Linked DNA regions of Bradyrhizobium diazoefficiens. The protein of the gene in region 3 interacts with the protein of the main gene of each other region in a pairwise test. Links are inferred from orthologs where the notes say so. Each region holds a gene or a part of one and is shown on either strand. Other genes may lie near its edges.

The links.
Region 1: the proteins of JJB99_RS19815 (region 3) and JJB99_RS01520 interact in binary tests that used the Escherichia coli proteins (3 or more experiments, as listed by UniProt). The link is inferred for Bradyrhizobium diazoefficiens from one-to-one orthologs.
Region 2: the proteins of JJB99_RS19815 (region 3) and JJB99_RS18010 interact in binary tests that used the Escherichia coli proteins (3 or more experiments, as listed by UniProt). The link is inferred for Bradyrhizobium diazoefficiens from one-to-one orthologs.

The regions. Positions count from the first base shown.
Region 1 is NZ_CP067100.1:332,479-336,303, forward strand. Bases 1-2,887 are described here. They hold JJB99_RS01520 (P-II family nitrogen regulator), read right to left. Parts: upstream 1,670-2,887; coding sequence 1,331-1,669; downstream 1-1,330. Other genes in these bases: JJB99_RS01515 (ammonium transporter), read right to left, coding at 1-1,293; JJB99_RS01525 (ATP-dependent Clp protease proteolytic subunit), read right to left, coding at 2,039-2,641; JJB99_RS01530 (SRPBCC family protein), read right to left, coding at 2,682-2,887. In the rest of the region: more of JJB99_RS01530, read right to left, coding at 2,888-3,038; JJB99_RS01535 (ArsR/SmtB family transcription factor), read right to left, coding at 3,068-3,382; JJB99_RS01540 (ammonium transporter), read right to left, coding at 3,425-3,825. UniProt on the Escherichia coli protein: Involved in the regulation of nitrogen metabolism. Regulates the activity of its targets by protein-protein interaction in response to the nitrogen status of the cell.
Region 2 is NZ_CP067100.1:3,795,957-3,799,769, forward strand. The notes cover bases 1-2,875. They hold JJB99_RS18010 (P-II family nitrogen regulator), read right to left. Parts: upstream 1,670-2,875; coding sequence 1,331-1,669; downstream 1-1,330. Other genes in these bases: glnA (type I glutamate--ammonia ligase), read right to left, coding at 1-1,180; JJB99_RS18015 (NAD(P)H-hydrate dehydratase), read left to right, coding at 2,051-2,875. Also shown: more of JJB99_RS18015, read left to right, coding at 2,876-3,550; JJB99_RS18020 (multicopper oxidase family protein), read right to left, coding at 3,658-3,813. UniProt on the Escherichia coli protein: P-II indirectly controls the transcription of the glutamine synthetase gene (glnA). P-II prevents NR-II-catalyzed conversion of NR-I to NR-I-phosphate, the transcriptional activator of GlnA. When P-II is uridylylated to P-II-UMP, these events are reversed.
Region 3 is NZ_CP067100.1:4,177,517-4,182,393, forward strand. What follows is about bases 1,173-4,172. They hold JJB99_RS19815 (two-component system sensor histidine kinase NtrB), read right to left. Parts: upstream 3,258-4,172; coding sequence 2,088-3,257; downstream 1,173-2,087. Other genes in these bases: ntrC (nitrogen regulation protein NR(I)), read right to left, coding at 1,173-2,078; dusB (tRNA dihydrouridine synthase DusB), read right to left, coding at 3,254-4,172. Also shown: JJB99_RS19805 (hypothetical protein), read left to right, coding at 341-487; more of ntrC, read right to left, coding at 636-1,172; more of dusB, read right to left, coding at 4,173-4,255; JJB99_RS19825 (bifunctional 2-C-methyl-D-erythritol 4-phosphate cytidylyltransferase/2-C-methyl-D-erythritol 2,4-cyclodiphosphate synthase), read left to right, coding at 4,536-4,877.

The DNA of each region.
Region 1 (3,825 bases), 3.8 Mb from region 3 along the record:
CTGGGCGAGCATCTGGACCGCGAAGTCGTAATCGGCCACCTTCGGCGGGATCGCGGTGTAGTCCATGATCCCGGCGCCGCCGAGAGCAGGATTCACCAGGATGCCGGTGCCGAGGGCGCCGACGATGCCGCCGATGCAGTGCACGCCGAACACGTCGAGCGAGTCATCGTAGCCGAGCGCGTTCTTCACGACGGTGCAGAAGAACAGGCAGACCACGCCGACCACGAGGCCGAGGACGATCGCGCCCATCACGCCGGCGAAGCCGGCGGCAGGCGTCACGGCCACGAGGCCCGCGACGGCGCCGGAGATGACGCCGAGCACCGACGGGTGACCCTTGATGATCCACTCCGCGAACATCCACGACAGCGCAGCGGCTGCGGTGGCGACGAAGGAGTTGGTCATGGCAAGCGCAGCGCCGCCGTTGGCTTCGAGGTTGGAGCCGGCGTTGAAGCCGAACCAGCCGACCCAGAGCAGCGAGGCGCCGATCATCGACATGGTCAGCGAGTGCGGGGCCATCAACTCCTTGCCGTAACCGACGCGCTTGCCGATCAGGAGAGCGCCGACGAGGCCTGCGATGCCGGCGTTGATGTGCACCACGGTGCCGCCTGCGAAGTCGATCGCGCCCGCCTTGAAGATCCAGCCGGCGTCGGCGTTGATCTCGTCGAGCTTGGCCTGGGCCGCGGTCTTTGCTGCTCCATCAGCCGCAGCGGCGAGCGCCTTGGCCGCATCCTGGATCGCGTCCGGGCCGGGCCAGTACCAGACCATGTGCGCGATCGGGAAGTAGATCAGCGTGACCCAGAGCGGGATGAACAGGGCGATCGCCGCGAACTTCATGCGCTCGGCAAAGGCGCCGACGATGAGGGCGGGCGTGATCGCCGCGAAGGTCATCTGGAAGCACATATAGATGAGCTCCGAGATGTTGGCGTCGACCGAGAAGGTCGCGGCCTTCGAATCGGTGGTGACGCCCATCATGAAGGCCTTGGAGAAGCCGCCGATGAAGTCGGAGCCGCCGGTGAAGGCGAGGCTGTAGCCGTACACGGCCCAGATCACGGTAACGACGCAGACGGTGTAGAATACCTGCATCAGGACCGAGAGCATGTTCTTGGAACGGACGAGGCCGCCATAGAACAGCGCGAGGCCGGGGATGGTCATCAACAGCACGAGCACTGTCGATGTCAGCATCCAGGCGTTGTCTCCCTTGTTGATCGTCGGCTCGGCATAGGCTGCGGTCGCAGCGAACAGGCCGACTGCGAGAGCCGCCAATCCCGCGCCATAGGGACGCTTGAACGTCATTATATTCACTCCTGATTGGTAAATGTTGAGCGCGAAATCAGAGGGCCGCGGCATCGGCCTCGCCGGTGCGGATGCGAACCGCATGGTCGAGGTTGATGACGAAGATCTTGCCGTCGCCGATCTGTCCGGTTTTCGCCGCGGACGTGATGGCATCGATGGTCTTGTCGACCTGCTCGGAGGCGATCGCGACCTCGATCTTGATCTTGGGCAGGAAGCTCACGGCATATTCGGCGCCGCGGTAGATTTCCGTGTGGCCTTTCTGGCGGCCATATCCCTTGACTTCCGTCACCGTGAGACCGTGAACGCCGATGGCGGTCAGGGCGTCGCGGACTTCTTCCAGCTTGAATGGCTTGATGATCGCCATAACAATTTTCATGGGTCCTATCCCCGCTTGGCCCGGTCCGGACATGGCCGGGCGTGTCTCGACTGGTTCGCCACGAGGGAGAAGTTCACTACGCGGGCACAGCCTCGACCCCTAGAATCAAATGCCGTGCCAGATCGGGCGCGTTGCCTAACGGATTATGAAAACGGGGGTTTTCGCCTTTGACGGGTGTTGTGCCGGAGTGTGCTAATACGTCGCGCTCAATCCATGATCAGGGCTGATGAAAAAGCAGGCATGACAGGCTGTCGACACAATTGATGCCCACACGCCGGGCAACCGAGAGGTATCGAACTACGGAGCGACGCGCTCGCGCGCTTCGAGCCCGGATTCGCGCCCGTGGGATACGCGCGCCGACCGAGACCGTCAGGCCGCGTCGCGCGCGGCAAACACCCGGTCGATCAGTCCCCATTCGACGCCTTGCTGCGCGGTCATGAAGTGGTCGCGGTCCAGGGTTCGTTCCACCTCCGCCTCGGAGCGCCGGCAATGTTGCGCGTAGAGCCGGATGATGCGTCGTTTGGTCTCCTGCATCTCGTTGGCGTGGATCAGGATGTCGGAGGCCTGGCCCTGGAAGCCGCCGAGCGGCTGATGCACGTGAAGGCTTGCATTGGGCAAAGCGGCGCGGTGACCGGGCTCGCCGGCCATCAGCAGGAACGAACCCATCGAGCGCGCGGTGCCCATGCACAGCGTATGAACCGGCGCCTTGATGAACTGCATTGTGTCGTACATCGCAAATCCGCTGGTGACCACGCCGCCATAGGAGTTGATGTAGAGGTTGATCGGTTTGTGGGGATTCTCGGCTTCGAGGAACAGCAGCTGCGCGCAGACCAGCCCGGACAGGGCGTCGTTGACCTCGCCGTTCAGGAAGATGATGCGTTCGCGCAGCAGCCTCGAATAGATGTCGAAGGATCGTTCGCCGCGCGCGGATTGTTCGACGACCATAGGGACGAGCTGAAGCATGTCGCGCATCGGCGACCTCCCATTTCTGTAGATGACAAATTCTTTTTTGCTAGGCCGCTGCGCGCATCAGGCAGCAATTGGTATTGGCCGGCTGCGGCAGTTTTACGCTGACGTCGCAGGCCTGCTGGATGATGCGGAAGCGCGTGCCGCCGTCCTCGTTCGGCTCGATCCGGAAGATAACGTGGCTCTCGCGAAACGGCGGTTCGGAATCGCGGATATGGTAGCGGACCTCTTCGCCCGGGATCGACGATTCCGGCTCGGCGCCTGCCAGGTCGCAATCGGGCAACCAGCGCTGACGCAATTCAGGGATGGTCACGGCACGCCAGACTTTTGGCGGCGGTGCATCGAAATCGAATTCGAGCACCAGCTTTGCATCGGGGCGATCAGGCTTCATGGCGTCGCTCATTGATCCAGGTCCTTATTGATCCAGGTCCTTTATTGGTCCATGTCCTTCAAGAGGTCGGCGAGTGCTGCCATGCGCTTCGGCCAATAGGCACGGTAGCGCGCGAGCCATGTCCCGATGGCGGCGATTCCGTCCGGATCGACTTCGTAATTCACAAAGCGGCCCTGCCGCTGTTCGCGCACGAGCCCTGCCGCGCGCAGCACCGAAAGATGCTGCGACATCGCCGGCTGGCTGATCTCCAATCCGTCGCGCAAGGCGCTGGCATTCAGGCTGCCGCCAGCGAGTTTCTCAAAGACCTTGCGGCGGGTCGGGTCGGCCAGCGCCTTGAAGATGTCGGCTTCGATCATGACGACACATAAGCACGTGCTTATGTGTTGCGCAAGCCCCGATTACTGAAGCGCCTCGCCGTGCTGGGTGATATCGAGGCCCTCCAGCTCCTGCTCGCGCGACACCCGCAAGGGCACGAACAGGCCGACCAGCTTGAGCAGCACAAAACTCACGCCGGCCGACCAGACGAAGGTGACGGCGACGCCGTAGAACTGGATCAGAAGCTGCTGCGGATGACCTTCGAGCAGGCCGGCGGTGCCGCCGATCGCGCTGGTCGCGAACACGCCGGCGAGCAGCGTGCCGGTCAGGCCGCCGATGCCGTGGACGCCGAACACGTCGAGTGAATCGTCATAGTCGAAGCGATGCTTCAGCCAGGTACAGGCCCAGTAGCAGACCGCGCCGGCAACGATGCCGATGACGATGCCGTGCCACGGCGCGACGAAGCCGGAGGCCGGTGTGATGG
Region 2 (3,813 bases), 380 kb from region 3 along the record:
CCATCGCCGGACCCGGATCGATCTTGTTCTTGATGCCGTCCAGGCCCGCCATCAGCATCGCAGCGAAGCCGAGATAGGGATTGGCCATCGGATCTGGGAAGCGCACCTCGACGCGCTTGGCCTTCGGCGAAGCGGTGTAGGGGATGCGGCAGGAGGCCGAGCGGTTGCGCGCGGAATAGGCGAGCAGCACGGGGGCCTCATAGCCCGGGACCAGACGCTTGTAGGAGTTGGTCGACGGGTTGGTGAAGGCGTTGATCGCCTTGGCGTGCCTGATGATGCCGCCGATATAGTGCAGGCAGGTCTCCGACAGGTCGGCATATTTGTTGCCGGCGAACACCGGTTTGCCGTCCTTCCAGATCGACTGGTGCACGTGCATGCCCGAACCGTTGTCGCCATAGACCGGCTTCGGCATGAAGGTGGCTGTCTTGCCGTAGATGTGCGCGACCTGGTGGATGCAGTATTTGTAGATCTGCATGTGATCGGCCATCAGCGTCAGCGTGTCGAACTTCATGCCGAGCTCGTGCTGGGCGGAGGCGACTTCGTGATGGTGCTTCTCGACCTTGACGCCCATCTTGGCCATGGCGCCCAGCATTTCCGAGCGCATGTCCTGCACCGAATCCTGCGGCGGCACCGGGAAGTAGCCGCCCTTGGTGCGGACGCGATGGCCGAGATTGCCGCCTTCATATTCCGTGTCGGAGTTGATCGGCAGTTCCGAGGAGTCGAGCCGGAAGCCGGTGTTGTAGGGGTTGGCCGAATAGCGCACGTCGTCGAACACGAAGAACTCGGCCTCGGGGCCGACGAACACGCTGTCGCCGACGCCCATCGACTTCACCATGGCCTCGGCCTTCTTGGCGATGCCGCGGGGATCGCGGTTGTAGGGCTCGCCGGTGGTCGGCTCGAGCACGTCGCAGGTGATCACCATCGTGGTCTCGGCGAAGAACGGATCGATCGTCGCGGTCACCGGATCGGGCATCAGGCACATGTCGGATTCGTTGATCGCCTTCCAGCCGGCGATCGAGGAACCGTCGAACATCGTCCCTTCGGCGAAAATGTCCTCATCGATCATGCTGACGTCGAACGTCACGTGCTGCCACTTGCCGCGCGGATCGGTGAAGCGCAGGTCGACGTATTTGACGTCGTTGTCCTTGATCGATTTCAGGACGTCTTTGGCGGTCTTCATGCATACCCCTTTTGGCTCTGCGGGTCGGTTTCCAGGTGAGCAGATTCGTTGTCGCTTGCGGCGAGTTGGCGCAACCGCACAAACGAAATCAGGCCGCCGAAGCAGCCTATTTTCTTTCAGAGTGTCGCAAAATGCGGGATAGCACCCGGCTCAGATAGCGTCCAGCCCGGATTCGCCGGTCCGGATGCGGATCGCCTCTTCGATGTTGGAGACGAAGATTTTGCCGTCGCCGATGCGGCCGGTCTGCGCGGCGCGGCGGATCGCGTCGATGGCGCGCTCGACCAGATCGTCGCCGATCACGATCTCGATCTTCACCTTGGGCAGGAAGTCGACGATGTATTCTGCGCCCCGGTAAAGCTCGGCGTGACCCTTCTGCCGGCCGAAGCCCTTGGCCTCGGTGACGGTGATGCCTTGGAGGCCGACTTCCTGAAGCGCTTCCTTCACCTCGTCGAGCTTGAATGGCTTGATGATGGCTTCGATTTTCTTCACTGCGCGCCTCCCGGCCTTTCGATCAAATAGCAACGTCTTCGTCAGGATGCGCTTTTCTCACGCACGATCGTGTCTTCGCTATGCCGGAATTCCTGACCACTCCGGCAACAACGGCCGGCCACACCCTGATAAAAGCCAGTGAGCACGACAAACCGAAGCGGCTTCCTCGAAAGCAGGGTCTATGCCAAGTTGCAAATGCCCTGATTATTGAAGCGTTATCAGCCTTTTAACGAGCATCTCTGATAGGTGGCGCCGACCGGTCCAAAATACCGAAGACTACGAAATAGGCAAACGGTTCAATATGTGTGCAGTTCGTCGTTTCATCGGGTGGGCCGGCATGGAACGTGCCTGTTGAAAAGGCGTTTGGACCAGGGAAGTGGCATGGAAATTCTGACCAACGCCGAAATGCAGCGCGCTGACCAGCTCAGCATCGCGGCCGGCACGCCCGGCTTCAAGCTGATGCTGAGCGCCGGCCAGGCCGTCGCCGAAGCCGCCAATGCGCTGGTGGAGGAGGGGCCGATCCTGATCGTCGCCGGCCCCGGCAACAATGGTGGCGACGGTTTTGTCGCAGCCGCCGAGCTCGCCGCGCAGGGGCGCGAGGTCTCGGTCATCCTGATGTGCGAGCGCGACCAGCTGCAGGGCGACGCGGCCTCCGCCGCGCGCGGCTGGAAGCATCCAGTGCTGCCGTTCAATCCGCAGGCGATCGGACGACCGGCGCTGATCATCGATGCGCTGTTCGGCGCCGGCCTCAGCCGTCCCGTCGAGGGCGAGGCGCGCGAAATGATCGAGGCGATCAACGCCAACGGTGCCGTGGTGCTTGCGGTCGACTTGCCGAGCGGCATCAACGGCACCAGCGCCGCCGTGCTCGGCGCGGCGGTGAACGCCGCCGAGACCGTCACCTTCTTCCGCAAGAAGCCGGCGCATCTCTTGCTGCCTGGCCGGATGCATTGCGGCCGCGTGAGCGTCGCCGACATCGGCATCGAGGCGTCGGTGCTGGGCGAGATCAGGCCGCAGACCTTCGAGAACGATCCGGCCGTCTGGGGTGCAGCCTTTCCGGTGCCGCGCATCGACGGCCACAAATACGCGCGGGGTCATGTGCTGGCGGTCTCGGGCGATGCGGCTGCGACGGGGGCTGCGCGGCTCGCCGCGCGCGGCGCGCTGCGGGCCGGCGCGGGCCTCGTGACGCTAGCAACGCCGCGCGATGCGCTCGCGATCAATGCCAGCGCGCTGACCGCGGTGATGGTTCGCCCTGTCGACACCGTTTTCGAATTTGGCCAGCTGCTCGAAGACAAACGCTACGACACCTGCATGATCGGCCCTGGCGCGGGCATTGGCGATCGTACCTGCGATCTCGTCCATACCGCGCTGAGCGCGCAGCGGCATCTGGTGCTGGACGCCGACGCGCTGACGAGTTTTGCCGCCAATCCCGAGCGGCTGTTCGAGTCGATCAAGACCTCGCAGGACAATGCGGTGGTGCTGACGCCGCACGAGGGCGAGTTTCCGCGCCTGTTCTCCGACCTCAGCAACAAACATCCGGGCCGCTCGAAGCTCGAGCGCGTCCGCGTCGCCGCCGAACGCTCCGGTGCGGTCGTGCTGCTGAAGGGGCCGGACACGACGATCGGCGCCCCCGATGGCCGCGCCACCATCGCCGCCAACGCGCCGCCCTGGCTCGCCACCGCCGGCGCCGGCGACGTGCTCTCCGGCATCATTGCCGGGCTTTTGGCGCAGGGCGTGCCGGCCTTCGAAGCCGCCAGCATCGGCGTCTGGATGCATGGCGAGGCGGGACGCGAGGCGGGGCCGGGCCTGATCGCCGAGGACCTGACCGAGACCCTGCCGGCAGTGCACCGGCGGATCTATGATGCGCTTGGGGTGGAGTACTGAGCTGTTGCTATGACGGGTAGGATGGGTAGAGCACCAGCGAAACCCGTTATCTCAAATTCGGCGCGATCCCGACGGGTTTCGCTGCGCTCTACCCATCCTACGACACCTCACTCCGCCGCGTACCAGCGCACCAGCCGCGGCGCGGCCCAGTCGGCCATGACGGATTCGATCAGCCATCGGCCGGGTGAGGTCGCCGCGAACGCGATACGCTGGGTCTGGCCGGGCTCGATCGCGAGCGTGTCGAGCCAGTAGGGCTTCCAGCC
Region 3 (4,877 bases):
GTTGTTCAAGAGAGCTTCTCCAGCGAGCAAGACGCCCTCGATTGGGCTTGGGAGCAGCGCCGCAAGGCCAGGTATGACGGCCGATGGCCAGAACGTGAGTCCGACGAGTGATGCGCGTGGCGAGTGACCGGCCAGCGGCCTGGTAAAACGTGGGAACGGATGACGAAAACTGGTAAAATGGGCCTCTGGTAAGTCGTTGAATTTGCTGTAAACCCGTAAAAATTGCCGAATTGCGACAATTCCGCGGCGTCTGTCCCGGGCCAGGCCGACGCATCCACAGCGCCCTTCAAGCGGAAGCAGATGCCCCGGAACAGAATCTGGCCATTCCGGCTTGACCCGGATGGACAGGTTCTTTCTCGCGATCATGGTGTCGGCCGTGCTGCTGCTGATCGTGGCCTCTGACCTTCTGGTCAACGGCCCGAGCCGGCAGGACAAGGCGGCAGAAATGGCCAATATCACGCCGCTTTCAGCTCGCCTGATCCGGTAGCTCCGCGTCCTCCGCCGAAATTGCAGCGAGAGCGCGGAACGTTCGGTCCGATCCGGACTTTGCTCACCGCGTCAGCCACAACGGCCAGCGCGATCCGGACAGGCTCAGCTCCGCTTGGTAGGGGAGCTGAGCCACCGTCCGCGAGGAACTAGCCCCCGCTGCGATAGACCTGGATGTCGAGATCTCGGATCTTCTTGCGCAGCGTGTTGCGGTTGAGGCCGAGCAGGTCGGCGGCCCGGATCTGGTTGCCACGGGTGGCGGCGAGCGCCGCCGTGAGCAGCGGAATCTCGATCTCCTTGAGAATGCGGTGATAGAGCCCGGGCGGCGGCACGCCGTTGGGAAAGCCCTGGAAGTGCGAGGACAGATAGGCCTCCACCGCGCCGCCGAGATTGTCGACGCCCTGCTGGACCGCCGCTCCCGGACTGACCGAGGGCGGGGCAAGCTCGCCATCGATAACGGAGGCGGTGATCACGTCCTGCGGATAGAGCGCGGCAAGGCGCCGGGCGAGGTTCTCGAGTTCGCGGACGTTGCCGGGCCAGCGGTGCTGCTTCATCCGCTCCAGCGCCAGCGCATCGAGCTTCTTCGGCGGCAGGCCGTCCTTCTCGGCCAGCGTGAAGAAGTGCCGCACCAGGTCCGGCAGATCTTCGATGCGCTCGCGCAAGGGCGGCAGCCGCAGCGGCACGACGTTGAGGCGGAAGAACAGGTCTTCGCGGAACAGCCCCTGCTGAATCAGGACGCGCAAATCCTTGTTGGAGGCCGCGACGATGCGCACGTCGGTCTTGATCGGGGTACGGCCGCCGACCGTGGTGTACTCGCCCTGCTGCAGCACGCGCAGCAGTCGCGTCTGCGCCTCCATCGGCATGTCGCCGATCTCGTCCAGGAACAGCGTGCCGCCCTCGGCCTGCTCGAACCGGCCGGAGGCACGGGTGTTGGCGCCGGTGAAGGCGCCGCGCTCATGGCCGAACAGCTCGGACTCGATGAGGTCGCGCGGGATCGCCGCCATGTTGACGGCGACGAACGGGCCGTTGCGGCGCTTGCCGTAATCGTGCAGCGCGCGCGCCACCAGCTCCTTGCCGGTGCCGGACTCGCCGGTGATCATCACGGTGAGGTCGGTCTGCATCAGCCGCGCCAGCACGCGGTAGATTTCCTGCATCGCGGGCGAGCGGCCGACCAGCGGGATCGCCTCCATTTCGGCGTCCTCGTCCGGGGTCGAGACCCGTTCCTTCGGCTCGGCCAGCGCGCGGCCGACGATGGCGATCAGTTCCTTCAGGTCGAAGGGCTTTGGCAGATATTCGTAGGCGCCGCGCTCGGAGGCGCGGATCGCCGTCATGAACGTGTTTTGCGCGCTCATGACGATGACAGGCAGATTCGGCCGCATCTTCTTGATACGAGGCAGCAGGTCGAAGGCGTTTTCATCCGGCATCACCACGTCGGTGATGACGAGATCGCCCTCCCCCTGGCTGACCCATCGCCATAGCGTGGCGGCGTTGCCGGTCAGCCTGACTTCATATCCGGCCCGGGAAAGTGCCTGATTGAGAACCGTGCGGATGGCGGTGTCGTCATCAGCTACGAGAATGCTACCTGCGGGCATTGTTGATCCTCATTTTGCCCCCTGTGATGCAGACGACGACTTCCCGGCAGAGCCGTCGCGACTGCTGTGATCGGCGGTTTTGACCGATGTCGAGTACATCGGCATCAGCACGCGGAAGTTGGTTTTGCGCGGCTGAGACTCGCATTCGATGATGCCCCCGTGATCGCCGACGATCTTGGCGACCAGCGCCAGACCGAGGCCAGAGCCGGTCTGCTTGGTGGTCACGAAGGGGTCGAACAAATTGGGCAGAAGGTCGTCCGGCACGCCTGGTCCATTGTCCCTCACGCAGAATTCCAGCGGCAGGGATACCCGGGTTTTTTGACCGGGGACTGACAGGCGCACACCCGGGCGAAATGCGGTGGTGAGCTGAATCTCGGCGTCAGGGACGTCGATCAGCGCTTCGGCGGCGTTCTTCACCAGATTGAGGAACACCTGGATCAGCTGGTCCTGGTTCGCCAGCACCGGCGGCAGCGAGGGATCGTAGTCCTCGATGAAGCGGATATTGCGGGCAAAGCCCGACTGCGCCAGCCGCTTGACGTGATCGAGCACCGAATGGATGTTGACGGGACCGCGCATCACGGGCCGTTCGTCGCCGAACACCTCCATGCGATCGACCAGCGTCACGATGCGGTCGGCCTCGTCGCAGATCAGCCGCGTCAGCATGCGATCTTCGGAGGACGCTTGCTGTTCAAGAAGCTGGGCTGCGCCGCGGATGCCGGAGAGCGGGTTCTTGATCTCATGCGCCAGCATCGCGGCCAGCGCGATCACCGAGCGCGCGGCGCTGCGATGGGTGAGCTGGCGGTCCATCTTGTCGGCGATGGAGCGCTCCTGGAGCATTACCACGATATGGCCGGGCCGGTCGGTCATCGGGGCGACGTGCAAATCGACCTGGCGGTCGCCTCCCATGCGTGGCGTGCCGAGGTCGACCTTGTATTCGTTGACCGGCGAGTTCGACGAGCGCACCTGATCGATCAGCGCCAGCAACGGGCTGCCGAACGGCACCAGCTCTTTCAGCGACTGCCGCTTCAAGAACTGCGTCGAAATCTCGAAAAAGGCTTCGGTCGCGATATTGGCGCCAACGATCTTGCCGTCCGGCCCGATCATCAGCACGGGGTTCGGCAAGGCATCGAGGATTGCGTCGCTGTCGGACGGCCGGCGATGTTCAGCGGCTGAGCTCATACAGCAGCGCTCCATGCGAAGTCGTCGAAAGCATCCTGCAGCGACTGGTGGACGAGGCGCGGATCCTCGGAGGTGAGGATTTTCTGACGCCAGGCCTTCAGCTTCTCGACCGGCGCGCCGCTGGCATCGGCGGCAACATCGAGCGCCCAGCCGAGATGTTTTCGCGCGTGCCTGAGGCCAATGCGCAGACCATAGAGCGCGCAGACACCTTCATAGAGCGTGCGAACGTAGTGCAGCTGGATCTCGAGCGACGGAATGGCTTCAACGGCTCCGCCCTTGAGGCGGCGGCCAATCTCGCCGGGCAGCCAGGGCTGCCCTTGCGCGCCGCGACCGATCATCACGGCATCAGCGCCGGAGGCCTCTAACGCGGCGAGCGCCTTCTCGAAGCTGGTGATGTCGCCATTGACGACCAGCGGAATGGAGATGGCCTCGCGAACAGCACGGATCGCATCCCAATCGGCTTCGCCCTTGTAGAACTGGCAACGGGTGCGGCCATGCACGGTCACGAGTTTGACGCCGGCAGCTTCCGCGCGGCGCGCCAATTCCGGCGCGTTGCGGTTGCGGTCGTCCCAGCCGAGCCGCATCTTCAGCGTCACCGGCACCTTCACCGCGGCGATGGTCGCATCGATCAGGCTGACCGCGTGATCGAGGTCACGCATCAGAGCCGAGCCGGACTGGCCGCCGGTGACGTGACGGGCCGGACAGCCCATGTTGATGTCGATGATGTCGGCGCCCTCGGCCTCCGCGATGCGGGCGCCTTCGGCCATCCAATGCGCCTCGCAGCCGGCGAGCTGGACCACATGCGGGCCGATTCCGGTCGCTTCGCAGCGCAACCGGGACATCCGGTGACCGTTGGCGAGCTCGTCGCTGGCGGTCATTTCGGAGACGACGAGACCGGCGCCAAGCTCGGCGGCTAGCCGGCGGACGGGCGAGTCGGTGACCCCCGACATCGGCGCCAGGAAGACCGGGGTAGCGACATCGATATCGCCTATTTTCAACGGCTTAGAGCCTGATACTGCCGAGCCGGTCACAGGGGTCCCGTTGTATGGGCAGGGCCTCATCGCATCTGCCATGACCTATCTTGCGCACAATTCTTGTGCAGTCAAGCACCATGCCTACAGTTTAGACAGTTCTCTAAATCTTTCAAGTGCAGTGCAGCAAAGTGCTATCTCCCACAATCCGGAGAAACCCCCTTTTTTTGCGGGCCTGCCGTGCTAGAGGCATTCCAACAATCACCCTCCCCGACTCCATTCATCAGCAACTGAGTATTTGAGTCCTATGGCGAAACCACAGCGCACCGCAGTCGTCCTCGTCGCGGCCGGACGTGGCCTGCGCGCAGGCGCCGGCGGGCCGAAGCAGTATCGGACGATCGGCGGCGTGCCCGTGATCCATCGCGCCATGGAAGCCTTCAGCCGCCACCCCGACGTGTTTGCGGTGCAGCCGGTGGTGAACCCCGACGACAGCGCCATGTTCACGGCAGCGGTCGCAGGCCTCAAGCACGAGGCGCCGGCCAGTGGCGGTGCGACGCGGCAAGCTTCGGTGCTCGCCGGTCTCGAAGCGCTGGCGAAGCACGCGCCGGACATCGTCCTGATCCACGACGCCGCGCGGCCCTTCGTCAAG